One region of the Paenibacillus sp. FSL R7-0333 genome, then DNA from elsewhere that is predicted to be linked to it. Evidence: riboswitches for the same ligand, from Rfam matches in the RefSeq annotation. Region 1 holds a riboswitch; each other region holds the start of a gene.

What was found. A riboswitch is a leader RNA that binds a small molecule or an ion and turns the genes downstream of it on or off. The one in region 1 is predicted to bind cyclic di-AMP.
Positions count from the first base shown of each region.
Region 2: linked by a shared signal. The riboswitch ahead of MKY86_RS01125 (hypothetical protein) and the one ahead of MKY86_RS15355 (hypothetical protein) in region 1 are both predicted to bind cyclic di-AMP.
Region 3: linked by a shared signal. The riboswitch ahead of MKY86_RS32045 (3D domain-containing protein) and the one ahead of MKY86_RS15355 (hypothetical protein) in region 1 are both predicted to bind cyclic di-AMP.
Region 4: linked by a shared signal. The riboswitch ahead of MKY86_RS15890 (APC family permease) and the one ahead of MKY86_RS15355 (hypothetical protein) in region 1 are both predicted to bind cyclic di-AMP.

Region 1 covers NZ_JBBOBZ010000001.1:3,699,724-3,707,779, forward strand. The annotation lists gene MKY86_RS15340 (NAD(P)H-dependent flavin oxidoreductase) at 1-505, opposite strand, end outside; gene MKY86_RS15345 (TetR/AcrR family transcriptional regulator C-terminal domain-containing protein) at 650-1,213, shown strand; gene MKY86_RS15350 (3'-5' exonuclease) at 1,210-1,743, shown strand; gene MKY86_RS15355 (hypothetical protein) at 1,763-2,230, opposite strand; cyclic di-AMP (ydaO/yuaA leader) riboswitch at 2,436-2,599, opposite strand; gene MKY86_RS15360 (arsinothricin resistance N-acetyltransferase ArsN1 family A) at 2,946-3,440, opposite strand; gene MKY86_RS15365 (arsenite methyltransferase) at 3,462-4,268, opposite strand; gene MKY86_RS15370 (MarR family winged helix-turn-helix transcriptional regulator) at 4,322-4,771, opposite strand; gene MKY86_RS15375 (ArsR/SmtB family transcription factor) at 4,906-5,232, shown strand; gene MKY86_RS15380 (arsenic transporter) at 5,343-6,638, shown strand; gene arsC (arsenate reductase (thioredoxin)) at 6,660-7,079, shown strand; gene MKY86_RS15390 (sigma-70 family RNA polymerase sigma factor) at 7,382-8,056, shown strand, end outside.
Region 2 covers NZ_JBBOBZ010000001.1:263,652-271,707, reverse strand. The annotation lists gene MKY86_RS01160 (lipoate--protein ligase family protein) at 1-382, opposite strand, end outside; gene MKY86_RS01155 (CHAD domain-containing protein) at 606-1,505, shown strand; gene MKY86_RS01150 (ThuA domain-containing protein) at 1,599-2,234, opposite strand; gene MKY86_RS01145 (SDR family NAD(P)-dependent oxidoreductase) at 2,313-3,035, opposite strand; gene ytxJ (bacillithiol system redox-active protein YtxJ) at 3,264-3,590, shown strand; gene MKY86_RS01135 (glutaredoxin family protein) at 3,587-3,829, shown strand; gene MKY86_RS01130 (WD40 repeat domain-containing protein) at 3,937-5,268, shown strand; cyclic di-AMP (ydaO/yuaA leader) riboswitch at 5,475-5,644, shown strand; gene MKY86_RS01125 (hypothetical protein) at 5,779-6,234, shown strand; gene MKY86_RS01120 (hypothetical protein) at 6,751-6,948, opposite strand; gene MKY86_RS01115 (family 43 glycosylhydrolase) at 7,063-8,056, opposite strand, start outside.
Region 3 covers NZ_JBBOBZ010000001.1:7,433,294-7,441,349, forward strand. The annotation lists gene MKY86_RS32020 (tRNA1(Val) (adenine(37)-N6)-methyltransferase) at 33-809, shown strand; gene rsmI (16S rRNA (cytidine(1402)-2'-O)-methyltransferase) at 806-1,711, shown strand; gene MKY86_RS32030 (AbrB/MazE/SpoVT family DNA-binding domain-containing protein) at 2,843-3,097, opposite strand; gene MKY86_RS32035 (HD domain-containing protein) at 3,373-4,656, shown strand; gene MKY86_RS32040 (TatD family hydrolase) at 4,711-5,481, shown strand; cyclic di-AMP (ydaO/yuaA leader) riboswitch at 5,681-5,909, shown strand; gene MKY86_RS32045 (3D domain-containing protein) at 6,196-7,356, shown strand; gene rnmV (ribonuclease M5) at 7,518-8,056, shown strand, end outside.
Region 4 covers NZ_JBBOBZ010000001.1:3,811,281-3,819,336, forward strand. The annotation lists gene MKY86_RS15875 (FecCD family ABC transporter permease) at 1-505, opposite strand, end outside; gene MKY86_RS15880 (FecCD family ABC transporter permease) at 502-1,563, opposite strand; gene MKY86_RS15885 (ABC transporter substrate-binding protein) at 1,716-2,753, opposite strand; gene MKY86_RS15890 (APC family permease) at 2,928-4,745, opposite strand; cyclic di-AMP (ydaO/yuaA leader) riboswitch at 4,875-5,034, opposite strand; gene MKY86_RS15895 (disulfide oxidoreductase) at 5,261-5,695, opposite strand; gene MKY86_RS15900 (thioredoxin domain-containing protein) at 5,692-6,450, opposite strand; gene MKY86_RS15905 (sensor histidine kinase) at 6,544-8,056, opposite strand, start outside.

The DNA.
Region 1 (8,056 bases):
TGTTCTGGGGAATGGTTCCTCCTTCATCATACCCTGTGGCAATGAGTATATCTGCGCCATGCTGCTCAGCCATTTTCGCTGCTTCCGGGGAAGGAGTAAGCTCACGATGAATCCACATGCTATCGTTATCCTTGATTTCTTTGACCATAGCTCTATTCAGAGAACCAACGGTCACAAAATACCGTACGCCTTCCGCGACAGCAGCCTCAAATGTAGCTTTGGAATATGGATCGGATTGGCCATCCGGAGGTAGATACAGATTTACCGCGAACGGTTTTTCCGTCAATGATTTAATCTTACGAATTTCATTGCGAATCCTTTGACCCACTTCGTCCGGACTGGAGGGCCGCGTCTGATAACCCGCATGAGGCCCCATTACTCCCATGCCTCCCGCATTGGATACGGCTGCGACAAGCTTAGCATCGGTCAACCAGGACATGGCGGCCTGCACAATCGGGTATTGTATTCCAAGCATCTCTGTAACACGATTTTCTGTTTTCATCATCATTCACCCCGTTAATTAACTTAAATGCATTAGCATTGTATAATTAACTAAGTCTTATAGAATATAGACACTTGAAGGCAAGTGACAATTTTTTTGCCGTTGCTCATCATTTTGTCATAATAGGAATGGAAGGTGAAATCAACGATGCCTACAAAAGATATGACGAAGACCATGTTTGCAGAAGCCATAATTGAGCTATTAAATCACGTGCCTTTTAAGAAAATCACGGTAACCATGCTGGCAAATCACTGCCGCGTTCCCCGCCAGACATTCTACTATCACTTCCATGATAAATATGAATTGGTCAATTGGATTTACTCCTCGGATTTGAATAAAGTGATGGCGGAAAACGCAAACGAATCATGGAGCAAAGTCACCTCTCTTTTCTTTCAAAAGCTTAATGAGAAAAGAGCATTTTATAAAAAAGTCCTGATGGACAGTGGACAAAATTCCCTATTGGAGCATTCCCAGACATACCCGGCAAATTTGTTTCTGGCTTCACTGTCACAAGGCGCGCAAGCTCCTGTAATGAAAGATCTGCAATTTTCCTTGAACTACCATGCTTATGCCTGTTCCAATATGACCAGACATTGGCTGCTCAGTGAACCGCACGTTACTCCTGAAGAGCAGAATGACCGAACACTCCGGGCCATGCCGCAAATGTTGTATGACAAACTGAATGGTTATAGAGAAAAGGAGCAGGTATGAACTATATCATTTTTGATCTGGAAGCCACTTGTTGGGAAAATGACCGCAAAAGACAAAACGAAATTATCGAGATCGGAGCCGTAAAACTCAATGAAAGGCTCAAGACTGTGAGCGAGTTCCAAATTTTTGTCAAGCCTGCATTAAGCCCGCAGCTTTCTGATTTTTGTAAGCGGCTTACCTCCATCTCTCAGGCGGATGTGGATGCTGCAATGTATTTTCCGCAGGCAATAAGTCAATTCCAAGAGTGGATAGGCAATGAACCTCATGTCCTCTGCTCCTGGGGGTTTTATGATAAAAACCAGTTGCAGAAGGACTGTTCACTACATCAAATCGCAAGTGAATGGACGGATAACCATATCAGTCTCAAGCATCAGCACGGGAGGATGATTGGCAGGGAGCGGGGCGTAGGCATGGAGAGAGCCTTGACTATGCTTGAATTGCCGCTTGAAGGTACTCACCATAGAGGTATCGATGATGCCAAGAACATTGCGAAAATCTTCGTTAAGATTTTTGATCAACTGGAGTTTTGATAATTTAAATTGATCATGTCTATAGCAGTGAATAATAGGATACCGATTCTGCAAATAAAATGGTTGGATTCAGATGACTCTTCACCGTATTAATTGAATGGATTCTTTGCTCTGTCCTTTGATGGCGATACCGCTCCGATCCGGCTCCTACCTTCATTCGGATTTGGTCATTTTGAATGAACATACTATCGAGTGCAGTCTTGATCATGTTAAGTTGATTGGGAGCCCATTCTTGTCCGTGCATCCGGACGTATTCTGTGGCTTCTTCTGCAGTACAATGACATATCTCTTTCAGAAAAGAGCCCCATTTGATTAAATCCACCGCATTGTCACCCGCACAAAGAATGCAATTCCCATAGCTGATCTGTCCTCCGAAGGTTAACTTCAACACCCCATACCAGCATCCGTAAGGCTCTGAAATATGCAGGAAGGAAGGGCGGCAGCTAAATGCGAACAACTCGATTCGTGACAGTCTGGCGTTAATCATGAATAATGCCTCCTAGGTTGTCTATAGATTTCATATAACGCTGCAGATTATGGGTCTGCTCAGCTGTGGCTACATAGGCTGTCAGTTCAGTTTCATTCTCACATACAGCAGCATGCTCAAGCCAAACGGAATATTTGGTTTTCTGTACGATGGATAAGTGTAATGGAAAGGTTTTGCGGGATCGCAGCAAAAAAGCATGGTTAATGCAGGCTCTCTCCAGTGCTTACGAGGTTAGCTGACGGATTCGGACGGTGAGAGTCGTCCTACCAGTGAAGAGTTCAATCTTCTTTGGATTCACCCCATTTCGGCTGGTCACAGCCATTTGGTTCCCCCGCTTCCCGCCTGACGGGAATTCAGCATTTGTTAAAAGGAATCTTACGCTGAGCATCACTGTTTGTAAAATGCTGAAAGTTCTCTAGGAGACTAAATAAGACTCTATAGGATATAAAAATGAAGAAAATCCCTTGTAATCTAGCATTCATCCCCGATTTTCTGAAGTTATCGCGTATTTATTAACTTTTTAATGCAACCTAAATGGGGCTAAATGAATCTTAATGCTTCTTTAATCATGATATTAAGATCAGATATAATGTTTAAGATCCTCCTGTTTACAGGCCCGATATGCGGAGCCTCCATGAAAGTAAGATTGTAGGAATAGATCAAAAGGAGAAGTTCCTCCGTTTGCGGATGGAACTTCTCCTTTTGATCTTCATTTTTATAGTAGCTTCTCCATAATCATCACATCAATAAACGCTCCGTCCATCAATCCTTGCTTCTCAAATACACCAACCTGCCGGTAGCCCATCTTCCGGTACAAGCCTTGACCATTCTCATTAAACGGAAAGGTAAAGAGAACAATTTTATAAAAGCTATTTTCTTTTGCCGCCTTGTGTATGGACTCTAGGAGGGAGCTGCCTACACCTTGCCCACGAAAGCTTCGATCAATATATACAGAAAGGTCAGCGACGCCGTTATACGCGCAACGGTGAGAATATGGGTTCAGTGAGGCCCAGCCCACGACTGCACCTTCGCGTTCAGCAACCCAAACGCTAAAACGGCCTTGGTGATCGTTGAACCATGATTCCATATATGAGGAGTCTTTCATCTCTGTTTCAAGTGTAGCGATCCGGTCCTCGATCCCCTGATTGTAGATACGAAGAATGCTTTCAATATCCTCAGGTGTGGCCTGACGGACAGTTAATGTACTGATCATATCAACACCCCCTTAAGATTACTTTCTCGCTTTAATTACAGCAGAGACGATGTATTGGTCAACGTTCGCACCTGGAACCCAATCTTTAATGAATGTTTTAGATTCGTCCTTTGGTTCAATGCTGATATCAGTAAAGCCGCATTCCTGAAGTATGATCTCCAAATCGGCAATGGAAGAGGCGCCTGAGATACAACCCGAATATAATTCATCCAGGTCATTTTTGATCTCAGGAGGAAGCTCAGCTGTAGTTACGATATCTGATATGGCAAGACGACCGGCAGGCTGAAGAACACGATAAGCCTCACGGAATACTTGCTGTTTGTCTGGGGAGAGATTAATTACACAGTTGGAGATAATGACGTTGATCGAATGATCAGCGACAGGAAGATACTCTATTTGGCCCAATCTGAATTCAGTGTTACTGAACTTACCTTTAAGGGCATTATCTCTTGCTCGACTGATCATCTCAGGTGTCATATCCACACCTATAACATGGCCTTCATTACCTACCTGCCGGGAAGCCAGGAAACAATCAAATCCGCCGCCACTCCCAAGGTCCAAAACATATTCACCCGCCTGCAGTTCAGCAATAGCCTGCGGATTACCGCAACCAAGACCTAAATTTGCGCCTTCGGGAGCTGAAGCGAGGTCCTCACTGGAATATCCCAACTTAGCAGATATGGCACTGAAATCAGATGGGGAGTCACAGCAACTGCTGTCAGCAGAAGTTCGGCTGGATGGGGAAGTCTCAACGTTTCTTACAGCAATCTTTTGATAGCGGCCCCGTACATTTTGGCGGATTTGATCATTAGTAAGCTTGCTCATGATTATACACTCCTTAGCTGAAATAATTTGCAATATACAAGTAAAAGAGAAGGTCACCCTTTTACGGGTGCGCAGCAATTGCTGAGTTTTCCCATAGATTCGTTGAAAAGCTTAATGGACCGTAGTAATGTTTCTACTTCAAACTCACTCATGTGTGAGAAGGCCTCGTTCAGGTATTCATTCATTTGTTGATCAATAGTTGTAGCTACCATTTTACCTTCAGGAGTGAGTGACAGGTTATAAATTCTTCGATCTGAGGGATCAGATGTCTTTTTAACCAAATTCATTTTCACCAGAGATTGAACTTGTCTGCTGAAGGTTGTAATATCTGTGCCAAGTGTTTCGGCGACTTGTTGCATGGAAGGATTGTGACTCCGATCGATCTCATATAACAGATGACTTTGGGTAGCGGAAAGATTACATCCTCCTACGCTACAGCAATCCTTATTGAGTAATCCTAAACGCCGACTCATGATTTGGAGTAGTTCTCTTGGAGTTTCCATTGTTGTCACCTCTTGAACTAGTTATACTGCATTTAGTTGCAAAATGCAAATATAAATTGTGCTTAGTTGATAATTGATGATAAAGGTATTAGAATATAAGTATTGTCTTATATACGAAGAGAGGAGATTCAAAATTGGATACATTAAATGATCTTGCAGAAGATTTAAAGCTCCTTGGAGATAAAACACGTCTCACAATTCTAACTCTTTTAAAAGAGCGAGAGTGGTGTGTATGTGAATTCGTGGATCTCTTTGACATTTCTCAGCCAGCCGTTAGTCAGCATCTACGTAAATTAAAAAGCAGCGGATTGGTAAAGGAACAGAAAAGGGGGCAGTGGGTCTATTATTCTTTAAATATAGTAGATAAACCCCATGTTAAGGCCATCCTAAATCTTACCCCGAATGCGAGTGACCTTTTATTGCATTTGAATAAACCGTCTAATGCTGTTTGCTGCGAATGACAGTTTTCTATTGAATATATAAGTGTATAATTATATAATGATGCCTGAGATTAAACTTAACTCTTTGAAGGGAGTGCTCGGATGGGTGGAGTTAGACATAAACTGGGGGAATACCATTGGTAGCTCTGGCAAGTCTGATATTTATAGTCACTTTGATTTTTGTCATTTGGCAGCCTAAAAATCTGTCCATTGGATGGTCTGCCTGCGGCGGAGCGTTACTCGCTTTAATTGCCGGTGTCGTCAGCTTGAATGATGTTCTGGATGTTACGCTGATTGTGTGGAATGCCACACTGGCCTTTGTAGCAATCATCTTGATCTCGTTAATCCTCGATAAAATTGGATTCTTCGAATGGGCTGCTTTACATATGGCCAAAGCTGCTAGCGGGAATGGAATGCGGATGTTTATCTATGTCATCATTCTTGGTGCTGTAGTCGCGGCATTCTTTGCTAATGACGGAGCAGCGCTCATTCTAACACCGATTGTGCTGGCTATGGTCCGTGCGCTGAATTTTGATGAGAAAAAGGTTTTTCCGTTCATCATTGCCAGCGGGTTTATAGCAGATACTACCTCATTGCCCCTAGTTGTAAGCAATCTGGTGAACATCGTATCAGCCGACTTTTTCGGGCTAACCTTTATGGAATACGCCGGACGGATGTTAATGCCTACCTTATTTTCCTTAGGGGCAAGCATCAGTGTGCTCTATCTCTTTTTCCGTAAAAGTATCCCACGAAACTTCGATAGCTCCCAGCTAAAAAAACCTGAAGCGGCTATTAAAGACAAGCAGATGTTTAAGTTATCCTGGTTTGTACTTGCGGTTCTGCTTGCGGGATACTTTGTCAGTGAATTTCTGAACATTCCGGTATCTGTCGTGGCGGGTATCATCGCGATCTTTTTCTTACTCATGGCAAGGAAAAGTCCCGCTGTCCCCACAATAGAAGTGGTGAAGGGGGCACCTTGGGCCATTGTGTTCTTTTCCATCGGCATGTATGTTGTTGTATATGGTCTGAGAAATGCGGGCCTTACGAATGTATTAGCTGATGCCATCCAGGCCATTGCAGATCATGGGCTGTTCACAGCAACGATGGGGATGGGCTTTATTGCCGCAGTGATTTCCTCCATAATGAATAACATGCCTACCGTAATGATCGATGCACTGGCTATTGATGCCACGAATACCTCGGGACTGATTAAGGAAGCTTTAATTTATGCGAATGTTATTGGCTCTGACTTGGGACCAAAGATAACACCGATTGGTTCTCTAGCTACCTTACTGTGGCTGCATGTGCTTTCCACCAAAGGAGTAAAGATATCCTGGGGCACGTATTTCAAAACAGGGATTATTTTGACCATCCCTACGCTGTTCATCACACTGCTTGGTCTATATATAACATTGACCTTATTTTAAAATCAAAGGAGAATGCGACTCATGGATAAGAAAACCATTTACTTTTTGTGTACAGGAAACTCCTGCCGGAGTCAGATGGCCGAAGGCTGGGCCAAGAAATATTTGAGCAATGAATGGAATGTGTATAGTGCAGGCATTGAGGCTCATGGGTTGAATCCGAAAGCCGTTCAAGCGATGAGTGAAGTAGGTATAGATATCTCAGGTCAAACATCAGATATTATTGATCCGCAGCTGCTGAACAGCTCTGATCTCGTCATTACTTTATGTGGAGATGCAGCAGATAAGTGTCCCATTACCCCGCCTCAGGTGAAACGTGAGCATTGGGGATTCGACGATCCGGCAAAAGCGCAAGGAACAGATGAAGAGAAGTGGGCGGTCTTCCAGCAGGTTCGTGATCAAGTGGGAGAGCGCATCAAACAATTTGCTGAAACGGGTGAATAGTCACGATAGTGGGTGAAACGAGCTTGCCACATAAAGCGAAGTTCAATACTGCCCGAATCCCAGCATGTATATGTGGTGGTCTAACAAAGGACTGTGTGTTCTCCAATATCCGTACCGGGCTGGAAGAACTGCTTCAGTGGATGAAGGAGCTTCAGCAGGAACACGCCAAGAGTGACCTCCTCTTTGGCACCCGTGCTTACCGCATGCGGGTGGTCACTTGATCGGTCAGTTCCAGAATAATGTTATATTAATTAAATCCAAACCCCCGAGTTAGCTGTCTATATAACAGGAGGTGAACGACAATGATCGATGCACAGCAACAAATCAACGCCGCACAAAACGGAGATCACGATGCCTTCGTTTCTCTTATAAAGGATCGGACGGATAAGCTGCACCGAGTGGCTCGCCATTATGTACGGGAGTCCAAAGATGCGGAGGATATCGTTCAGGATGCCCTGGTTAAGGCTTATGAGTCACTGCATACGCTGCAGCAAGCCGAAGCGTTTGAGAGCTGGCTTACCAGAATTGTGGTGAACCGGGCGCTCAATCATTTGAAGAAATCCAAGCGTGTTCACCTGAGCGAAGACCCGCAGGCGCAAGAGACATTGGTCGTTAATGATATCGATCAAACCCTGGATCTGGAGCTTGCATTGGCCAGTCTGAATCCGAAGCTGCGTCAGCTCCTGTTCTTAAAATATAAGAAGGACCTGACCCAGCAGCAAATCGCCCATCTCCTGGACATGCCATTAGGTACTGTAAAAACACAATTACGGAAGGGGCTGGAGCATTTGCGCAACGAAATGGCTCAAGATTTTCCCGAACGAGGCCTGGATACATTACGCCTGCAGTTAAGACAACAGGCAGAGCACCAGTTTGCCGTTTCACCGGATTATGATTTGATCGTCAATGACTATCAAGAGAACACCATGAGGGGAACAGGGAAGGGAGAAGTGGGATTCTTATGGGTTAAAACGGGG
Region 2 (8,056 bases), 3.4 Mb from region 1:
CAGGCTTCGGCAGCAGCAGGGACACGTTGATCACTCCCGCATCCAGCGGCACCGCAGCGCCGCCCGAATGGCGGACTGCCGTACGGATGCCCTGCTGCTCCAGCGCCTGCATCGCCTCTGCTGCGCGGGGCAGCTTGCTGTCCCGCAGCCCCAGCGCTACTCCGCCGGGGTGGCTCCAGAGATGCAGCACCGGCGGGACCTTACCGGCCCCGACATCACGGCACAGCACCTCTTCAAAAGCAAACGGAATCAGCATATCCTCCGCAGATGCCTCTTCCCCTTCTTCTCCTGCTTCTCCGCCGGTATGCGTGAAGAGGACCATCTGCTCCGGCAGACTACCCGCAGCCCCGCTCTCCAGTACATCATAAGGTTCACTCCGCATGCTGATTCCCCTTTCTATCTATAAGCCCTGGCCAATCTTAACTCCGTTAACTATTCACATTGTAACCGATCTCTCCCCGCACCGTATAACAGGCAGTGTATCCCCTTACAGATTTGAAATGGTGGAGCGAACCCGTTATCCTTAATGTAGTACAGAAGAATATACCAGCCATAAGATTCGCGCATAAGCTCATGCTATACACAACCTCTAGGAGTGATGCTGCATGAACACCGTACCACAGGCAAAGGACAGGCAACTAAGCAAATCCAGGCAATGGGAACAGGCCATGAGCAAGCTGTACATTAATTTTCAGGACTATAGCAAGGATGCATGCAAAGGGTTCAACGATGAGGATATTCATCAGGCCAGAGTCAATAGCCGCAAGCTGCTGACCCTGTTGTCCATTCTTGATCCGGGCCATACTGCAACGGCAGACTTGTATGACAGCTTCAAGCAGGCCCAGAAGAAGCTCGGCAGAGTCCGTGATGCAGATGTGCTGATCGGATCGTTTGAGGCCCGGCGTAAGGCAGCAAAGGCGGCGGGCGATAAGAAGACTGCCAAGCTGCTGAAGGCGGTCATTGAACACCAGAAGGACACACGGAAGGACGCCCGCAAGAAGCTGAAGAAGGCACTGCCCAAGCTGTCCGGCCAAGCGCTCGAAGCGCTGTGGACCCCTTTTATCGAGACAGGGCTAGAGCCCCTCGCTGCCAAAAAAGACGCCAATGTCGCCATGCGCGAGCTTGAAGTCGCCTTTGAACAGAAGAAAAAAGCCTGCAAGACCTTATTCAAGGGTCCTCAAGCTGAATCAAAAGAAGCCTTTGAAGCTCTTCATGAGCTGAGGATCGCCGCCAAGGAACTGCGATATACGGCGAATGCGGCTGCTTTTGCGCTGAATCAGAAATTCCATGCCCATGAAGCCTTCTATAAGGACATCCAGGACCAGCTCGGACTCATTAATGACAAGCGGGTATGGCTTGAGACGCTGCAATCGATTGGACGCGAAGAGCTGGATGTCGGCAAAAAAGTCTGGGCCGCCTTCACCGATACGCTGCGTGCAGAGGTACTGGAAGCTCTTCATCAGAACGAGGTCGTCCCTGTTGCTGGTGCTGAGCCCCAAAAATAGGGCATCATAGCTGATCATCCTATCATTTACACAAAGGCAGGACACCGCATGTTATCCAAGCGGTATCCTGCCTTTTATCATAAGCGTCACGTACTATAGCATTCCGGCAGCCCATAATCCGCCTCTGCGGATCATCCGGCGCAGCGGCTCTGAAGAGAAGGAAGGCAGATGGTGCCCAGGCATCAGATAGACCACCCGGCCTTCGCCGAAGGTATGGCACCATGCCGCCGGTCTCATCGCTCCGTCATGAGGATATTCGGCCAGTACCGTTGTCTCGAAGTGGGGATGCTGCTCGAAATAGTAAGGCTCGTCCTCGATCACAAAATCAGAGATCCCCTCCATAATCGGATGCTCCGGCGCAGTCACCTTCATCTGAAGCGTCGTGAACGCCGGATGATGGGTGAACCGGGCACCGAGCATCGCCCCAAGCTCCTGATTACGCTGCAGGGATATGCCGTTGTGCACGACAAGCAACCCGCCGCCGCCAGCCACATAAGCAAGTAAGGCTCCGCTCTGCGCAGCGGGTAACTGCTCCTCTGAGAATTCCGTATAGGAGACCACCAGCCTGCATTCTGCCAGCTCTGCCTGGTTCATCCGTCCGTAATCCTCCGTAGAGACCACCTGGAGCTCCGGCTTAAGGAGCTGCTCCAGCTCACGGTCTACCCCCTCGAAGGGATGATACTTCACTTCGGTATAGCTGCCGAACGCCAATGCTTTGTATGAAGACATGCTACACACACCTCTCTTTTGCCAAGTTAGCCTGACCGGAAAGTCAGTGTCACCCCTGATTCGTTCCCTCTGCCGCTGTCACCAGGGCCAGAGATTGCCGTCCAGATCGATATAAGCCGGTTCTTCGGCCAGATACATCTTGTGGTTATGAACGATCGTCATAATCTTGCCTGCTGATTCTTCAGGAGTTACAGGCGCCTCTGCATCCTTCTCCCCGTTCATATAGGTCTGCAGCCAGCCGGGATGGAAGACCAGCACTTGTCCGCCCATCGCACGCAGGTGATTGTGCAGCAGCGAAGACTGCATATTAAGCGCGGCCTTCGACATACAGTAGCCATACATATTGATCCGCTTGTTCCGCCCGATGCTTCCGGCCTCCGACGAGATATTAACCACCAGACGCTGGCGGCCTTGCAGCAGTAAGCCCATCAATGCATTGCTCACCCTCAGCGCACCCAGCGTGTTCACGTTATAAATCTCCGCCATAGCTTCATCATCCATATCCACGAGCACTGTTGCATCATCAGACTTGTGGATAATCCCTGCGTTATTGATAATCATATCAAGGTGCCCTGTACTTCCGGCAATACTCCGCGCGGCCTCCTTTACGCTCCCTGCACTGCCGATATCGAGAGGAACCAGCTTCAGGCTATCCGGGTATTGCGCTTTCAAAGCTTCAAGTAGCGCAGGATCCGGCAAATACTGTCCGGCAAACACCATGTACTTACTCTCCAAAAGAGATCGAACGAGGCACAATCCCAGTCCACGGTCAGCACCGGTAACACAAGCAACCCTTTTCATAAGCTCCCCCCTCATATCTGCATGATTATGCACCGAGCCTAGGTTCATCCCTCCCACATTAGCATGGCCGCAGGCCTTTAACAACATCCTTCAAGGGAGGGGAAGGCTAAGCAGAACTTTACTTTTGCTTTAATTTTGAACTATGCTACAATCATGATTAATAGTTGTTAACAACACAATTGTTGACAACAGGTTTCATTAACTCTTACCCAGGAAGGTGATCCTCCAATGTCTATTCAACAAATTCACACTAAGGAAGAACTACAGCAATATATCGGGCAGCCTGGCAAAAAACTGCTCTTCAAGCACAGCACCACCTGCCCGATCAGCGCCAAGGCCAACGAGGAGTTCCAGGCCTATACACAGCATTCAGATACGCCTGCAGCCGTGGTTCATGTGATCGAAGACCGTCCTGTCTCCAATCAGATTGCTGAGGATTTCGGGATCAAGCATGAATCCCCGCAGATTTTCCTGCTGGAGGACAGCGAAGTCCGCTGGAACACCTCACACTGGAAGATTACCCAAAAAGCGATAAAGGAAGCAGTGGAACAATGAGCGCGAACGTAATTGTCTATTCGACCTCCGGCTGCGGCGAATGCAATCAGGTCAAGCAGCTGCTGGAGAGCAAGGGCATTCCCTTCGAGGTCCGGGATGTGATGACCAGCTCCGTCTATCAGGAGGAAGTGGAGAAGCTGGGCTTCATGGGCATTCCAGTCACCGTATCCGGGGACCGGGCGGTCAAGGGCTTCAATCTCCCTGAGCTTCAGGAGCTTATGGATGCTGCTGTTCTGTAATATACGCAAAGGTGCTGTCCTCTCAACAGGAGCAGCGCCTTTTTTTTGCGATTCATCGATGAAATAATTGTATATTTATATATATCTGGACAAGGAGGATTGATCCTTTGAAGTGGCTACAGGATGAGCGTGCCGCCAAATGGCGTGAAGAAGGACAACGTTATGTGAGCGACGTCAATCAATTCGTACATAAGGGACTGACAGAAGGCTGGGACAAAGCGGGAAACGAACCCGCAGAGGATACACGCGGCGCCCTCGCCGCCAAAATCTATAAGATGATTCGAGGAGCTAATGAGCACGGTGAGATTGCTGAGCTGCGGGAGCAACTACCGGCGGCAACGTGGCCGCTCTCCGGGCACTTCCAGAAGGAGATGCAGGCGATTCGCGGTATCCATTTCATAAGTGATGATGCTGTGGTGTTCAGCACCGGCTCACCTTGGGAGAAGAATGCAGTTGTGGCTGTACATAAGGATGTTATTTCCGTATTCGACGAGTTTAGCCTGGTTGGGGCATCTCCTGACAATCAGTTCTATGCACTCGCCGGAACTCAAGGCATTACCATTATGCAATCCATGAACAGCACTCTACAAGGAAAAGTTGTAGCAGATCTCACATGGCGTGAGCTGAATGGCACGATTCAAGCGCTGGACCCGGACTTCCCCGTTTTGGACATAGACAGCCTGGATCAGGAGTTACCCTTGGAGCAAGTCATTCCTTTTAACGGGGGCCAAGCGTTATTGCTTGTTACAAGCCAGGGGATATTCCTGGTCCAGCAATCGCAGGAGAAGCTATGGGAGGTGAAGCTGCTGCATCCTGATCTCGAAGAATATAAAGCAGATGAGATGGAGCATATTGAAATTGACATGCCGCATGGTGCCGTCTCTCCGGATGGAAGATGGATTGCCTATGGCAGCCAGGGCAGTGATCATCTTTTATATGACACAACTTTAAGGCAGGTTCACTTATTCAATCCGGAATCCAGTTACCCGCACTATACTATATTTACGAAGGACCAGCACAGCGTGTGGTACAATGCCTGCCACTTCTATAATGGCGTTACCCTTGCTGTGTCCCTTGAACATGCGGAGTCAGGTAAACTCTCGTCCGATCAGGAATATCCGGTCGTTAACGAGGAAGCCCGGGTATATGCGGCGGCGGCACTGAAGGACGGTGTTGTCATTGGCGATGCCTATGGATACTTGAGGCTCATTGATGCAGAGGGGCGGGAGCTGTGGCGTTATTATGCCGGAAGCACCATTTCTGGATTAGCTGTCAATCCTGATGAGACCATACTGGCCGTGGGGACTTATGGAGGGATGCTGCATTTCCTGGACCTTCATGCCACTGAACGCAGCGACTATGAGATTACAACAGGAACCGTTCGTGAGATGAAGCGGATTATTGCCTGGAAGAATCAGAATGAGTCGCTTTGGTGGTGAGCTCTGCCAAAAATAAAAAACAGCGCTTGAGCGAGATAAATGGCAGATAATCTGCTACATATAGGTGTTTTGGCTTCCCTATGCACATCCATTCAGCCATTTGCTGAAAATAAGACGAATAGCACTCTTTTCCATTTTTACAAACCCCCTCTGAAGAGAGTATGATTCGTGTTGAAAGCAAATGAACGCATTCATGAAAATGAGCATATGCATGCACGCTGAATTTCCGTCATGTGGAAAACGGGGGAACCATCCGGCCGTCAGGCCGACTTGGGGTGAATCCGAAGGAGAATGCCACGCGCAGGTCTCCGGCAGGTAGGGCGACTCTCACCGTCCGAATCCGACAGCTAACCTCGTAAGCGTAAGGAGAGAGCCCTGATCCGCCACGCTTTTGTGCCAGGCGTCTTAAGCCTGTTACCCACAACCGCAGGCAGAGGTCCTCCTCTGCCTGCGGTTTTTTGCGCGCTGGAATGAACTGCACAGTATAGATTCAGGAAGGAATGTGACCACATGCCTGACCCCTTATCGCCCAAACTAACAGCCGCTGCCGGATTCAACCCCTACACCCAGCAATATAGCGGTCCCGTCTATGCGCTTAGCTGCCTGCTGCTGGAGCAAGGCGCCCGCGCCGAACAAGCTGCAATCGCCACCTTCGTAGCACTCCATACACTATGGCTGAAGGGCAGCCTCTCAGGTGACGGCGCTGCTGCGGCTGCCTACAGAGAGTGCATCCGCCAATGCGCAGTGCTCGCCCACGACCGCGGCCGCTGCGCTTCTGCGCCGCTGAGCTGGGACGATCACGTTGCCAGTGCCTTATGGTACGGCATCCAGCTCCCCCTTTCCGACATCAGCCAGATCCTTGAGTGCAGCGTCCCCGAGCTCAAAGCCCGGCTCAGAGGAATACGCGAACAGATGGCAGCCGCACATTCAGCCTTGCCTGCGGTCCACCGCCCTTCGGCGGGTTGAGGTGGGGGATAACGCGGGATATGCGGGATATAGAAATGAGTGCGGCGGAATGAGTTGGATGTGGCGGAATTAGGGTACGGATGCGACAAAAGGAGATGGATAGCGGGCCATGCGGACTACAGATCCGCTATTTCAGCAAATGGGACCATTCCGAAGGCCATGCGGACTGAGGGGCGCTTAATTAACCAATTCCGCCTCATTTTGCGCTCCATACAGCCCTTTAAGGTCCTCTCAGTCCGCACCGGGAAGATAATCAGTCTTTTTCACAAAATAAGGGCCGCTGAGTCCGCAAAATCCCCCCACAAAGTGGGGCTTTAGCTTCGATGATGACTCAGGTACTTTTGCGGGGACCCCAAAACATATAAATTCATTATCTATCAAAAAAAGCCGCAGCATCCGCCGCGACTTAGTCCTTGACTCTCAGCGCCAGCGCTCATACAGTGCTTGGCTCACCTTACATAGCTCAACCATCCCATGCAGTGATCCTGTCTCCACCGGCCGTTCAGTACATAGAACTCAGCTCTTGCCCTTACCACCCTTGCCGCCCTTGGCAAACCGCCAAAAAGCCATACAGCAGCCGAGCAGTCCGGCTCCCAGCAGAAGGGTCTGTAACGCCCCCAACCAAGTCGACTGATCCGAAGGGATCAGGCTGCTAACAATAATGAGCAGGATAGAGGCCGCGACCAGCACGGGGGTTTGTCTACTTTTCTTCACAACCATTCACCACTCCTAAAGACTAATACTACTAAGGTACACCATCTCCGGCGTTTTCACCAGTTCACCACGGCTCCGGGCACACCCGGGCGGAAGAACGTATGGCGTCCTTGGCTAGTAATTCTTCACTCCATAGTAGTCAAAATCAGCGAAGGAGTCATGCTGGTGAGCATCCACGGAACCGATGAAATTGAACAAGCCTGTAAATCCGCCAATCTCCCCCGGCTCCCCGTTCACGCCTTCATCCGACAGATAGAGAGCATCAATATTCTCTACAAAAACTTGCCAATCCCCGTTATCCCCGAAGCGGTAAAGGATACTAGCGATGCCTGAATGATAGATAATCTTGAGCTCCGCTGTGTCTTCAGGGACTGGAATGTAATTGTGGACCAGCTCGATGCGCTCTCCCAGCTTGGCCTGCAGTACATACAGAACGGTGCCCTCTGATTCGGAGTGGGTCAAGTGAACATACAGCCAATTATTCGAATCATAGTATAGCCCCAGACCGGCCGTTTCCGAGTAATGATCGGGGTGGAACTCCACCTTGGTTTGCACTTCATAATGAAGGGAGGTTGCACGCGTAGCCATAATCGCCGGATTGATCTGCGAGAAAAAAGAATTCTCTCCATGAATTCGTAAGTAACCCGGACGTTCAATCGTATTCACCCATGCCGCTTGCTGGTCCCGGTACGGAGTCAGAAAATGAAGATCATATTTCTCCTGATTAAAATCATCAAATACGTCATGAGAGATTCCATCGGCCTCTAATTCAACACCTGTCATCCCCTCAACTTCCATTTTCGCTATATTGGATCCATCCTTCATTTCCAGCCAGCCATCCTCTGTCCAATGCATTTTTTGAATAGAGGTTTCACGGCCTAATGGATTCATTAGCGTTCCTTCCACAGGGCGTGACATGAGATGAGCAATATACCATTCGCCTGTTTGAGTTTGCACTAATGAGCCGTGACCTGCTTTTTGCATAATTGAACTTGGATTATACATCTCAAAATGCCCGGCATCCGGATTGCCAAGTGAAAATAGATGGCGCGGCGAGGAGGTGATAATCGGCTCTCCCGACGGATGCGGTTCATAGGGACCAAAAATA
Region 3 (8,056 bases), 3.7 Mb from region 1:
CTCAACAAAAACTTTTAGGAGATTACATTACAATGACCCATTCAATGAACAATACACCTGTACCCTTACATGAAGCTGAACGGGTCGATGACCTGCTCACCCATGATCTGAGAATTATCCAGAGTGACGAGGTGTTCAGCTTCTCGATGGATGCCGTACTGCTGGCACGGTTCGCCAGTGTACCGCCGCGCGGACGGGTGCTTGACCTGTGTACGGGTAACGGAGTAATTCCTATGCTCCTGACTACACGGACGAAGGCTTCTATTGAAGGAATCGAGATTCAGCCCCGTCTGGCAGACATGGCCCGGCGCAGTGTATCGCTTAACGGTCTGGAGGAGCGGGTACAGATTCATGAGGGCGATTTGCGGGAGCTTCATCTTACAGCGGGCTATGGCGTATACGATGCGATCACGGTGAATCCCCCTTATATGACGCTGAACGGGAGCGATCTGAAGCTGAATTCCCATCAGGCGATGGCCCGCCATGAAATCGGTTGTACCCTGGAGGAGGTCATTCAGGCCTGTGTCCGGCTGGTCCGTACCGGAGGCAAAGTCAGCATGGTGCATAAGCCGCAGCGCCTCGTGGATATTATCAGTCTGATGCGGAAGCACCGGCTGGAACCGAAGCTGATCCGCTTTGTACATCCCCGCGCCCATCTGGAAGCGAATATGGTTCTGATCGAGGCCGCGCGTGACGGGAAGCCGGAGGTGCGTTTACAACCGCCTTTAATCGTATATAATGAGGACAATCAATATTGCCCCGAGATTATGGATATTTATTACGGAAACAAAGAGGATACGAGCCAATGACCATACAATGCCAAAGCAGCTTTCAAAATAACCATGACGGAGCGAAGCCCGAAGGATGCGGATGCCTGTATCTGGTGGCTACGCCGATCGGCAATCTGGAGGATATGACTTACCGGGCAGTACGCACGCTGAAGGAATGCGATATTATCGCTGCTGAGGATACGAGGCAGACGCGTAAGCTGCTGAGCCATTTTGAAATTACACCGTCCATGCTGTTCAGTTACCATGAGCATAACAAGGCCGCCAGTGGACCGGAGCTGATACGCTATATAATAGAAGGTAAAAATCTGGCACTCGTCAGCGATGCCGGTCTGCCGGCGATATCCGACCCTGGTGCCGATCTGGTAGCTCTGGCTGTCAGCCATCAGATTCCGGTGATTCCGGTGCCTGGAGCGAATGCCGCCTTGTCGGCTTTGATTGCCTCAGGGCTGCCTACCGCCAGCTTCACGTTCGTCGGCTTCCTGCCTAGAGAGCGCAAGGACATAAGGGCCGTTCTGGCACCTCTGCGCTCTGCCCAAGGGACACTGCTCTTCTACGAATCGCCGCACCGCGTGGCCAAGACCCTTGTTCATTTGCAGGAGGCCTTCGGCAACCGCCGGATCACACTGGCCCGTGAGCTAACTAAGCGGTATGAGGAGTTCCTGCGTGGAAGCATTGAGGAGTGCCTGGCCTGGCTGGAGGAGCATCCCCCGCTTGGCGAATACGTAATTGTGCTTGAGGGAGAGAGCAAGGAGGAGGCCGAGCTGGCCGAGTCTTCCTGGTGGCGTCAGCTTAGTACCGGGGAGCATGTAGCCCACTATGAGGCTTCAGGTTTAACACGTAAGGATGCGATGAAAAAGGCAGCGTCCGACCGCGGCTTGTCCAAGCGCGATATTTATAATGAACTCCTGGAGCGGAGTTAGAACACTGTTGTGCTGAAGTTATTTAAATTCCAGTAAAAACCTAAAAATGGGTTTAATCATCTGAGCACCCAATGAAATAAATGTATTCCATACACTTATATGGATTGTATTATTCCTTTTATTAGTTATAGTTGTAGTTTATACATTTATATGTATAGGAGAATGAATCTTTTAGAGGAATTATGTGGATATAAGTGTTCAAAGTACACTTATAATGATCAAATGGATGTTTTAGCAATAAATAGCTGTACAGAATACAGTTATCCAAATTTCTCAAGACCATTTTTCTTATATAATGATTCTCACCTTAGGGGCGTTTGGCTTAGCGTAACGGACTGAGGTGCTCTTATCCGGGAAGAAAGTCGTCACTTGGGCGATTAACGGACCGCAAGGACCTTATCGCCTGCAATTCAGCTCCAAAACGTCTCGCAGAAAGATGACAAGGTCGCCTGAGTCCGTTACGCTGCAAAAGGTGGCGTTCTCGTAGGGATAAGGTCTCTTCGGTCCGTTAGATTTTTTGGGGTGATAGGGTTTCATTACACGAACCCCTGAGTTCACAAAGCTTATGCACCCTTTTAAATCCGACACTGTACTAGTCGCTCCACATAGCAAGTTCTGGCAAAAAGAAAGTCAGCAGCCAGTAACCATCCAGTAACCCTCCAGCACCAAAGCCGCTAGTGACTCTACAGGTAAGCGTATCCCGCAGGGAGAGCGATCTGCTCATCCATGGCACGGGAGCACCCGGCGCAGCCGCCATAGGCACCTGACTATGGCGAAACCCTTCGCATGGCAAGGCCTGAGGGATCACCGCAGGGAGGCCGAAAGGGGCCGGTCCACCGCCGAAACCCGCTTCCTTCCGCGCCAGCAGCAGAGATTCCACCAAGCTTCCGGGTGTCCAGAGGGCCGGGGCCCTTGGGGCCCTCCCTGCAGGGAGGGTTTGGGAGGGTAAGAATCAGAGGTTTAAGAATTAGATGTGAGGTTTAGGAAGCAGACAGGGTAGGAAAAAGGGGCATCCGGGGAAAGTCGCCGAAAATAGCGCAAAAAAATACCTCCCGCGCGAACGGGAGGCCAAGGAGATATAAAAAGGTTAGAATTAACAATTGGATTAGTTCCTATTATACCCTATTTATTTTAGTTTGTCACAGGGGTAGGGATAGCCGAAATGCATTCATGACAAACAATTTTACCTTTGAAGTAAGTTACATTCTCAGCATTGCCGCAGAAAATGCAAGCAGGCTCGTATTTCTTAAGCATGATCCGCTCACCGTCCACGTAAATTTCGAGCGCATCTTTTTCTCCAATGCCCAGGGTGCGACGCAATTCAATTGGAATAACGACCCGTCCAAGCTCATCTACCTTACGTACAATTCCTGTTGATTTCATCATTACAATCGTTGCTCCTCTCAATGTTCAAAAGCGTCATTATTCGACATTCTTCACTGTTTTATGATATTTATAATACCAACCATTCCCAAAACAGTCAACCTTTTTTCAGGCTAATTTTAAGAAATCTTTTGAGACCACATTTATTCCGCGTTTGATCGGGCAAATCACTCTTAAAAAGCTTATGAAGATGTTTGTCGATTTGGCAGTATATGAATCGCTAATATTCGACAAATAGCGACAATATATTATATAAAACAAGAAAAGGAGATGATTTCATGAAGCAACCACTGTCAGAAGAGAAGGTATTTAAGGACCCGGTTCACAACTACATCCACGTACAGGATACTATTATCTGGAGATTGATCAACACTAGGGAATTTCAGCGTCTGCGGCGCATCCGGCAGCTGGGCACCTCCTATTTGACCTTTCACGGGGCGGAACACAGCCGGTTCTCCCATTCTCTGGGGGTATATGAGATTACGCGGAGGATTATTTCCCAGTTTGAACGGAGCGGCTATAAGGACTGGATGCCGGAGGAGAGACTGCTTACCCTGTGTGCGGCACTGCTGCATGATTTGGGGCATGGCCCATTCTCCCATTCTATAGAAGAAGCTTTCGAAATGGATCATGAAGACTGGACCTGCCGTATCATTCTGGAGGATACAGAGATTACGGCTATTCTGCGTGATGTGGCTGAAGATTTCCCCGGTAAAGTAGCCTCGGTCATCTCCAAAACCTATGAGCATGAAATTGTTGTCAATTTGGTGTCGGGACCACTGGATGCGGACCGGATGGATTATCTGCTCCGGGATGCATATTATACAGGGGTGAATTATGGAACCATCGACATCGACCGGATTCTGCGGATGCTGCGCCCTTATGACGGCCGGGTGGTTGTGAAGGAATCGGGGATGCATGCGATTGAGGATTACCTGATGTCACGGTACCAGATGTACTGGCAGGTCTATTTCCACCCGGTAACCCGCAGCTCTGAGATTATTCTCAGGCAGATTCTCCGCCGGGCCAAGGAGCTGGTGCAGCAGCAGCATGCCTTCCGCTTCATGATTGAGCCCTTAAGTGATCTATTCAGCGGAGAGGTAACGGTAGGGCAGTACCTGCTGCTGGATGAAGCCTTGATGCAGACTGCCTTCATGCAGTGGACGCTGGAGGAGGATGACATCCTGAGCGACTTGTGCAGCCGGTTTATCCATCGTAAACTGTATAAATATGTGGAGATGGAGCATTTGGATTCTGACACGATTGACGAAATCCGCCGCAGCTTCGCCGGTGCGGGACTCCGGCCCGATTATGATCTGGAAATTGATTATCCCACCGATCTTCCCTATGATGTGTTCCGTCCGGGAGACGGCTTTGACAGCAAGCAGATCCTGCTTCTGGACAAGCATGACCGGCTGAGGGAAATCTCCGAGGTCTCGGATATTGTTCGCTCTATCAGTGGTATTCACCGCGGCAGATACCATCTGTATTTTCCGCAGGACAGACTGCAGAAAGCCCTTCCACAGCTGCCGCCGTCCATCGCAGAGATTTTTGCCAAATAAGCAGATCAAGCTTGGAATTATAGATACAATAACAGGCCGAAAGGATGTAATGTAATGCAGTTATTCGACACCCATACCCATCTGGATGCTCCACAATTCGACGAAGACCGCGAAGAGGTCATTGCCAGGGCGCTGGAAGCCGGCGTCAGCAAGATGATCAACATCGGTTTTAACCGGGATACGATACCGACTACCATGCAGCTTGCCGAGAAATATGATTATATTTATGCAGCCGTTGGCTGGCATCCCCAGGATGCCATCACGATGAAGGACGGAGACCTGGAATGGATCGCCTCCTTATGCGCTCATCCCAAGGTGGTTGCCATCGGCGAGATTGGACTTGATTACTACTGGGATACCTCTCCTAAGGATGTGCAGCATGAAGTATTCCGCAAGCAGATCGGGCTGGCCCGAGAGCTGAAGATGCCGATCTGTATTCATAACCGTGATGCTCATGAAGATGTGATCCGCATACTCCGTGAGGAGAAGGCGGGCGAGGTTGGCGGCGTAATGCACTCCTTCTCCGGGAGCTGGGAAAGTGCCAAGATGTGTCTTGATTTGGGCTTCCATCTTTCTTTTGGAGGACCGATTACGTTCAAGAATGCCCGGGTGCCCAAAGAGGTGCTTGCCCAGACTCCGCTGGACCGGCTGCTGATCGAAACTGACTCCCCATATCTGACTCCGCACCCCTTCCGGGGCAAGCGAAATGAGACCGCTCATGTGAGGCTGGTAGCGGAGGCGGCCGCGGCAATAAAAGGGATTGAATTACAGGAATTGGCGGAAATTACGTATGCGAACGCACTGGAACGATTTGGGATACTCTGAAAACAGGAGTAAAAGCGGCGAAAAATGAAGTATAGCGGATATATTAAACTTTTATGACGGAAAAACGGCCGATTATTACAATATTTTAATCATTTTTTTACGTAAACGTGGTTGAATCGTCCTTTACAACATGTATCAAAACAGGATATCATCTTTTCAGTGCAGTGAGCTGTTGTAACTGTGACAGTCACTAATTTCATGGATCGTCTCGCTGAGTCTCCGTATGGAGAACGGGGGAACCAATAATGCGCTGCCGCATGAACGTACAAGAGTACTGGCACAGAATTGCCGCAGGCATTATTTGATTTCTTTACGTGGTCTTTGGGGTGAATTTGAGGGCAACCGCCGTGAGCGGGTGACCTGAGATAGGGCGTCTCTCTTATGTCCGAACCCGACAGCTAACCCCGTAAGCGCAAGTAAGAGAGGAAACCTCGTGCATAAGCATTCCGACGTATTCGACACCGGGAAGCCACGAAAGAGTCCTCTATGAGCTCTTTTTAGGCTTCTTTTGTTTTGAATAATGAGAATGCTCCCGGCATACTGTTATATAACAGATCTCCGGAGTAACTATGCCGAGCAGGCGATCCATGAGCAGGAAACGCTGAAGCAAGTGCGGGCGTATCCTGTTGCAAACTCAAACCTAGTTTCGTCAGAAGTGATACAGTCACCTTGAACTAACTTGGACGACGGGGCTATGTAAGGAGGATGGAGAGAGTGGGCGTATTCCAACCAGAGGTATCCCATGATTCGCAATCATCCAGCAGGTCTTTCGCATTACGGTTGAAGCAAGTGAATCCCCGCGTAGTTTTACTTGCCGGTGTGGCATCGATTGTTATCGCACTGTTAATACTGCTGTACGTACACGGTCAGAGCAAAAAAGAAATTACCCTAGTAATAGACGGACAGGTACAGACACTGGAGACGCGGGAAACGCTGTTCAGTGATGTGCTGGCTAAGGAACAGATTTCGCTGCAGGCGCATGATGAATTATCTATTGGCCTTAGTGATGAAATAAAAGACGGCGACCGTATCGTGATTAACACTGCGCAGAAGTTCGCTCTTACCGTAGACGGAAAGACCGAGACGTTATTTACGACCGAGGATACCATTGGTGAGGCCATCGACAAGCTGGGCTACAGCCTGGAAGGCTTAGACAAGATTTACCCTTCGCTAGAAACCGCAGTATCTGCAGACATGGAAATCAAAATTGTCCGGATTAAAAAGCATGTGGTTCAACGGACAACTAATTTGCCTTTCCGGGTCATTAAGACAGCAGACCCCTCATTGACCAAGGGAACCGTAAGAGTGGCACAGGCAGGTAAGCCTGGCGTAATGGTCCAGCACATCGAGAAGATCTATCAAGATGGCGAGCTGGCATCCATGCGCATGATCGGCAAGGAAGTACAGACGGTTACCAAGGACAAAATCATTGCCATTGGAACCAAGCCGCTTCCTAAGCCCGTCGTAGTTACTGCCAAAGTTTCCATACCTGTAACAACCTCCAAGTCATCTAAAGCCAGCGCAAAGGCCAGCAATGTTACCAGTAAGGCTGGTGTGGATTTCGAGTACAAAAGAATGATCAAAAACGTATCCATGACTGCGTATTCGTCTCAGGAACCGGGTATTGGAACACGTACTGCCTCCGGCACACGCGTAACGGAAGGCCGCACTATAGCTGTAGATCCTAGTGTTATACCGATTGGCTGGTGGGTGTACATTGAAGGATTAGGGTTTCGCCGAGCAGAGGATACCGGCGGTGCCATCAAAGGCAACAAGGTGGATGTCTATTACGATTCACTGAGCCATGCCCGTAATTTCGGCCGCAAGTCGCGCACACTCTATGTGATCGGACCTGTGAAGCCGGAGCTGAACTAAACGTAAAGTCTTTTGCAAATTAGCGGTTAATACGATATAGTGAGGGAAGCACTTACGAAATTTTAGAGAGCTGCCGCTCATCACTTATACATTCTTTAGCCAAAAAGAAGGGGAGCGAATCCTCTTCTTTTTGCGTTCTGGAGTAAGGAGTAAAAATATTTATGATTAAAGAGCTAATTGTGGTTGAAGGGAAAAGTGATACCGTTGCCGTTAAGCGGGCGGTTGAGGCCGATACGATTGAAACCGGGGGTTCGGCAGTGGATAACAGGGTCATTGCCAAGATCAAGCTGGCCATGGAGCGCCGGGGTGTAATCATTCTTACCGACCCGGATCATGCCGGAGAGCGAATCCGCAAAATCGTCGCGGCCAAGGTGCCGGGCTGCAAGCATGCCTTCATCCCGGAGAAGGATGCAACCCGCAAAGGAGATATCGGAATAGAGAATGCTTCGCCTGAGGCTATCCGCCATGCGCTGGAGCATGTACATACCTCCTTCGAGGGGGCGCCGCCCATCATTGGGCTGGATGAGCTTATGGCCGCAGGGCTGATGGTGCATCCCCGGGCGGCTGAGCGCAGAATGCAGCTTGGCAATCTGCTCGGTATCGGTTATTGCAATGGCAAGCAACTGTACAAACGTCTGGCGATGTTCGGCATTACCCGCGAAGAATTCGCGCAGGCCCTCGCCCAAATTGATCAGGGAGG
Region 4 (8,056 bases), 110 kb from region 1:
CAGCAATCCCGATCAGGATCAGCCGTGTCGGCGAGAGCCCATCCTCCCTCCTGTAAGACAGGAAGTAGATCAGTGTTGCAGTAAGCGAGGCCCCTGCAAGCGCCAGTAGCGGAAGCACGAGGATCGGAGCTGCTGTAGTAGCCGGTACAAAGGAGATAAAGATCAGAACGGCGAATCCGGCTCCGGCATTGATCCCCAGGGTGGAAGGCTCAGCCAGAGCATTACGCGACAAGCCTTGCAGAATTGCACCGGCTACCGCGAAGCCTGCACCAATCAGCAAGGAGATCACGATGCGCGGCAGCCGGAAATCAAACAAAATCAGCTGCTGCTGCTTGGTGCCGTTGCCGGATAGGGTATGTAGAACTTCGAGCGGTGACAGACGCATTAAGCCGGTATTCATACTGACCAGAAACAGAATGACGATAAGCACAGCAAGCAGTGTCAGAATACCAGCCTCTCTGGAATGGCGTGGTTTGGCCGGGGGGAATGAGGTGGAACGGTTCATTTCAGCTCCCCCTTGCGTTTGCTGGCCAGATAGATGAAGAACGGTACGCCGAATACTGCAATTAAGGCACCTATTGGTGTTTCGTATGGCGCATTAATCATCCTGGCCGCAATATCGGCCACCAGGACCAGAATGCTTCCAAGGACTGCTGAGCAGGGAATAATCCAGCGGTAGTCAACCCCGACGAGGTAACGCGTAATATGCGGAATCATTAATCCGACAAAAGCGATCGGCCCCACCGTGGAGACTGCCGCTCCGGCGAGGATGACGACAATAATCATCCCTGCAGTCTGTACCAGACCGGTGCGCTGTCCGAGACCTGCTGCAACATCCCTGCCCAGGCTCAGTAGCGTAATCGAACGCGACAACATCAGCGCACCGATCAGGGCCGCCGCGACCCAAGGAGATATTACCTGCAGCTGCTTCCAGCTCGCTCCGCCAATCCCCCCGGCCATCCAAAAGGCGATATCTTGGGAGAGGCTGAACAGGATAGCAATGCCCTGGCTGACCGCCAGCAGCATGGCGCTTACTGCCGCACCGGCGAGGGTCAGCCGAAGCGGGGTCAATCCGCTATGGGAGAGCGAACCGATCCCGAATACCAGCAGTGAGGCCACAGCCGCTCCAAGGAAGCAGTACAGCATGATGTACGCGAAGGATAATGTTGGCGCGAAGGCAAAAGCCAGGGCCAGTCCAACGCCCGCACCTGCATTAAGACCAAGCAGTCCGGAATCCGCCAGCGGGTTGCGGGTCATCCCCTGCATAATCGCACCGGCAACGGCAAAACATGCGCCGACCAGCGCTCCTGCGGCAGCCCGGGGAATCCGCAGCTCCCGGATGACCTGATGCTGGGGCAGCTCCGGATTAAACCGGAACACCGCCTCCCATACGGTAACCAGCCGGATATCCGCCGCACCGACCGATACGGATACCATCAGGCCGAAGACAATCGCTGCTATTCCCAGCACCAGAATAACAGCAGCGGCAAGCGGCCGCGACCGGACAGATGTGTTCCCTTCAACAGAAGGAGCTTGTAGAGCAGAATCTGTGGATGAAGCCATATGCCGTCTCCTTATCAGGATTATTAGGGAAATATAGATGATTATGATTCTCATTATCGCAAAGATATGAATATTGTTCAACTTAAAAAAGAGGCAGGCTTCTATATCCTGAGGATATAAAAGCCTGCACTATTCTCCGGCCGGTAAAGAACCTATTTTACAAAACTGCTCAGAATATCATCGATGGTCTTGGAATTGGCTATAGGGCCGCTGTACAGCCAACTGGTATCTTTGCCGAATTCATGAACATTCCCTGCCTTAACGGCCGGAATTCCCTTCCAGACTGCACCTTCTGTAATCTCAGCTCCGCTTGCCTTGTCACTATTCACCAGAATGATATGCTCTGCAGTCAGCTCAGATAATTTCTCCAGTGAAATCGGGTTCCACGGTGCTCTGGATTCTGCAGGAATGTCGGTCACGAGATTTGGGAGCTTCACTCCAAGATCGCCATACAATACCGCACCGCTGCTGCGGGTCTCGTCCACGATGAAGAAATTCTTAGACACCAGCCACAGGACCGCTACTGAATCATCACCAATCGCCTCAGATACAGCCGCTTTGGCCGAAGCCGCTTTCTGGTCATAGTCTGCAATAGCCTTCTCCGCTTCCGGTGTCTTATTGAGCAGCTCACCGATCTTGAGCAAGGCCGCACGCCAGTCACTGCTGACCTCATCGCCGAGTACATAGGTTGGTGCAATCTTATTCAGCTGGTCATAAAGACCGTTCTGAACCGAGCCCTCCGACTGGACGATGTGAAAATCCGGCGTGAAGCTGGTAACCGCTTCAAGCGGCAGGTCATAGCTGATCGGCGGAACATCCTTAAGCTCAGCAGCGAGGTAAGCCTGAGTACCATTCTTCGTAGACCACTGGGCAACCGGAGTCACGCCGAGTGCTACCAGATAATCCTCCAGATAAGAAGCAATTACACGCTGCGGATTAGCGGGAACGGTCACCTTATGTCCCATTGCATCCGTTACGGTCTTCTCCACAGCGGGTGCTGCAGTTGCTGCAGGTACCGCTGTGGCCTCCGCAGTCGCTTCTGCGGTTGCCGCAGGTGCGGTGCCTGATCCACCGTTACTGCCTGCGTTGCTATTATTATTTCCGCAAGCGGACAGCAGCAGTGTTGTAGTCATAAGTCCGGCCACCGCCAGCTTCCCGCTTCTTGATCCTTGCAGGTTGAACGAAAACATTGAATACCCCTCCAGTATGTTACCCTCATGATTGGCAAAAGCCCTGTTACCTTCATCTTGTCTATACTGATGATATTGATTCTCATTCTCTATGTCAACCAATAACTTATAATAACGACCAAACGGCCGTCTCCGCATCAAGCAGAAACAGCCGTCTTCCTATAATCTTCTATATTATTTATGCAGATGGAAAGGAACCGTGGCGATGACAATGTCCTTCTGATTCATGAGATAAGAGCGGATGAACAGGCTGGTCTGATTATGCAGCACCGCCTGCCACCAGTGCTTGGTCACGAATTGCGGAATCAGGACGGTAATATGATCGGTTGAAGAGGTCTTCCACTCTACTGTATCGATGAACTTCACCAGCGGGCGGATAATGCTGCGGTAGCGGGAGCGCAGGACGATTAGGCGTACGCCGGGGTTCCACTCCTCCCACTTCTGCTCCATCTTGTGAATCTCTTCTTCATCGAAGCCCACATATACAGCGACCACATTATCGGTCAATGACTTCGCATAGCTGATCGAATGCAGTACAGCGCGAGTCACACCGGCGACCGGAACGACTACGGTGCTTCCTTTGATACAAGGCTTATCGGTAGCCGGACAGATCCGCAGCTGATCGGCAATATTCATATAATGGCGGTGAATCCGGTGGAACACGATGATAACAGCCGGCAGGAAGATAAAGGCCATCCACACGCTGGAGAATTTAGTGATTATGAAAATCAGGGTGATCGTTAATGTAGTGAGCATCCCCACCGTATTGACGGCGAACTTGCTCTGCCAGCCTTTCGGCTTCGTTCTGTACCATTGGACCATCATGCCCAGCTGCGACAGCGTGAACGGAATGAATACCCCTACTGCATATAATGGAATGAGTCCTTCCGTATTCCCGTGAAACGCCGCCACCAGCACAGCCGACATGACACCGAGGAAAATAATACCGTTGGAGAAGCCCAGCCGGTCGCCGCGCACCATGAAGGCATGGGGCAGATATTTGTCTTTGGCGAACATGAACGCCAGCAGCGGGAAGGCTGAGTACGCCGTATTGGCTGCCAGGAACAGGATAACCGCCGTAATCCCCTGAATGAAGAAGTACAGTCCGCCGCGGCCGAAGGTAGATTCGGTAATCTGTGAGACCACCGTGGCCTTCTCATCAGGCATGATACCGTACCAGTAAGCGAGCAGCGTAATACCTGTGAACATTACCCCGAGAATGAGGCCCATGAGCATCAGCGTTTTGGCTGCATTTTTCTCCGCGGGCGCTTTGAAGTTAGGAATAGCATTGGAGACCGCTTCTACCCCGGTCAGAGCCGAACAGCCGGAGCTGAAGGCCTTCAGCAGCAGGAACATACTCACGTTCGATACCGCCGAGCCAATCTCAGGAACATGGGCATGGGCGCCGCCGGTCATATATTTGAAGACCCCCGAGATGATGAGCACGAAGATGGAAACAACGAACAGATAGACCGGGATAGCGATGAAGGAGGCCGATTCGGTCACTCCCCGCAGGTTAACAATTGTTAAGAGCACGATAACAGATACCGCTATGAGGACAGTATGATTATGCAGACTTGGAAAAGCTGAAGTGATTGCATCCGTCCCCGCCGAGGCACTTACCGCCACCGTCAGAATGTAATCCACCAGCAGAGAGCCGCCGGCCAGTAAGCCGGTATGAACCCCTAGATTGCTTTTGGCGACAATATACGCGCCCCCGCCTTGGGGATAAGCGAAGATCGTCTGCCGGTAGGACAGAATCAGAATAGCCAGCAGGCCCAATACGGCTAATGCAATTGGCAAGGAGTACCAGATAGCGGTGAACCCGGCGGCCACCAGTACAATCAGAATTTGTTCTGTTCCGTAGGCTACAGACGAGAGCGCATCAGAAGACAGGACAGCCAGTGCTTTCACCTTGGATAACTTTTCATGATCGAGTTCGTTCGACTTCATCGGACGCCCGATCAATAGTCGTTTTACCTTGCTTACCATTGTAGTAACAGTTCCTCTCTTGGTTAAGTTGAAATGGGCTTTCCCTGCGCTGTTTTCATAAGTGGATTTCATAAATGCAGGCACCAAAATAAGCATACGGAAATGATCCGCATGCCTTAGTGTGCATGGTCATTATCCCACTAGTGGCTTACGAGGTTAGCTGGCGGATTCGGACTGTGGTAGCCCTACGGTTACAGGTCAGGTAGCCTGCTCCGATTCACCCCTTTTGGCCTTGGCCAAAGTGTGGTTCCCCCGTTTTTCCTTCCGGAAAATTCAGCGCATATTCAACTTCTCACAAGGACTAATATTAAGCTACAACACGTCTTCCGTAAAGCGTGGAAACAAATGAAAAAAGAATGAAAAGCACTCAAAACAACCAAATCCATCATCCGGTATGTCTTGATCTTTCATTCTCTTTCATTATCCCTTTACCACGTGATTTTACAGGGTTTTTGCCTATTATTTTTTGCTAAAATTAAGGGTATTCTCTTCTCTTCCTTCTGCCCGTCAGCTTCTTACTCTGCCGGCTCCTCTTTGCGTCCTGTCCAGAGCAGAATGGAGATTAAGGCAAAGGCTATAAGTGCAAGCAGAGGGATCGTTATAAATCCGAACCAGTTCAGATAATCCTTGTTGCACGGTACGCCGATGGTGCAGGGAAGCACCTTGCTGAGCGCCGGAATTTTCTGCTCCGCATAATGATAAATAGAGATGCTCCCGCCGATCAGACTAAGGGGAAGCACGTAAGGAATGATCCGCTTGTCCGCCCGGTAGGTGGCGATCCCCAGCAGGAACAGCTGCGGGTACATGAAGATCCGCTGGAACCAGCACAGCTTGCAGGGCTCGTAATGCAGGACCTCACTGAGATACAGGCTTCCCGCTACAGCAACCACACAGACGAACCAGGCCAAGTAGAGACAGTTACGCCGGCAGAAGGCAGAGAAGGCGGTCATTGGGCGGCCCCTGCTCCCGCTGCTGCTGCCTGAATCTGGGCGTCAATCGCCTCCAAATTGAAAGGCTCCTTCACCTTGATGCCGTTCACGTACAAGGATGGCGTATTCGTTACGCCCGTATCGGAGCCAAGCTGAATATCCCGGTCCAGCTCCTTCTCATAGGTGCGGTCATCAATATCCTTGCGCAGCAGATCATAATCCACCGGCAGTTCCAGCTGCTTGGCGAGACTCACCATGAAGTCAGGCGTAGCCCATTCCTCCTCTTCATTCCCCTGATTGGCATAGATCGCATCGAAGTACTTCCAGAACGCTTCCTGGTTCTGATGATACACCGATAGGGCTGCCAGGGAGGCCGTTCTCGAATCCTTACCGATGAAGGCCAGATTCACGAAATAGAAGGCTGCTTTATTCTGATCTACATAGCCCTGAACGATCTGCGGCTTGATGACACCGGTGAACTGGGCGCAAGCCGGACATTTGAAGTCGCCGAATTCCACTATTTTGACCGGAGCATCCTCCTTGCCAAGCCGCATCATTTCACTGTAATTGAAGGCAACCGGCGTGCTGTCTGTGCCGGCAGGCGAAGAGTCCTTGGAAGCAAGCATGAATAAGCCTACAAAAATAATAATAACGATGGCCACCGTACTCACGATCAGAATTCTCGTTTTCTGCTTCTGCTGCTCCTGCTCTGCCCTGCGCTTCTCCTGCTTGCTCATTTGGGGAGCCATGACACGGTTCTTTTTCGTTTTGCTCAAAGAGAGTTCCTTTCCGTCCTCTGGACTGTCGTGATAAAAGAATAGTTACTTTCAAATTATATAATGTTAACTCTCTTGTTGGCAATCGCTGTCTTATACGGCTTCATTCTCCTCTGCTGACTCCCCCTCCCCTGTATCCTTGCCGAAAAATACTTCCGGGGAATCCTCTTGCGACTGCAGCTTAATTCTGAAGAAGAATTGTGTGCCGCCCCCTTCTGCCGGCTCTGCCCAGATCTCTCCTTGCATCAGGTCCACCAGCTTCTTGCAGATCGCAAGCCCCAGACCCGTACCCGGGTACTTGCGGGTATGCGACCCGTCCACTTGTGAGAAGGACTGGAAGAGCAGCTGCAGCTTATCCGGTGAGATGCCAATGCCGGTGTCGCGCACCATGAATTGCAGCGCCTGAGCGGTCTCCCTGACGCCATAGGACTCCACTTTAACTGTTACCGTGCCGGATGGCGTGAATTTCACCGCATTGCCGATCAGGTTGATCAGAATCTGGCGGATACGCGCAGGGTCCCCGGTGAACTTGTCCGGAAGCCCTTCTTCGATCTCCAGCTCCAGAGATAACGGCTTGTCTTGTGTGCTCACCTTGAACAAGTCCATACAGCCCTGGAGCAGCGCCTTTAGCCCGAAAGAATCCTTGTTCAGCGAGAGGGCATCCGCCTCCAGCCGGGAGATATCGAGAATATCGCTCATCACATGCAGCAGAGCATGGCTGCTTGTACTCTGAAGCCGTAGGAGCTCCAGATGCTCAGGATTGCTGATCTCCTCGGCCAGCAGCTGGTTGACGCCGATAATGCCGTTCAGAGGCGTGCGGATCTCATGGCTCATGGTGGCGAGGAACTCGCTTTTCATCGTCACCGCACTCTCCGCGGCATCCCTGGCCTCCAGCAGCTCATACTGATACTTCATCAGGGCAGTCACATCCTCGGCCACAATATAGACCCACTGCTCCGTATGATGCAGCAAAGGAAAGACGGTGACACTACAGATCAGCTGCTCCCCGCCTTTGCTCCGTACCTTCAGCTCCAGCTTGGAGGACTGCCCCCGTGAAGCGCGCGTTATGGCTTCCCGTACGGCAGCTTCATCCCGTTCGCTGTATAGTATCGCCTTATAATTCCCCAGTTCTTCGCTGCTATATCCGGTAATGTCCCGCAGAGCAGGATTAGCACTGATTATCTTCTTACGGGCAGGATCAATGCAGATTACCATATCAGGGTTATGCTCGAACAGCGCTGTATACCGCTGCTCATTGAAGGCGGCTGACTGGAGTACCCGCTGCCGGTCCCTGTACAACAGAGCAAGGACGATCGACACAATGAACAGGAAGGAGCCGCAGAGGATCATTCCCAGTATCGAATCCTGCAAATAGAGCATGTGCGCGGCTGCACTGGACGGTTCTCCTAGAGGGAATGAAGCGCCCGCCATGGCAGCGTAATGGATGCCTGTGAACGCGCCGGTCAGGGTCAGGACAAGCAGCAGCTTTTTGAAGCTGAACATATTGTAGGCCTGCTCCAGCCACTTCGGATCGTAGGAAGCGGTGACCACCGGAACGATCAGGGCGAACAATACCGCCAGAATAATAGAAAAGGCGCCTTGCTCA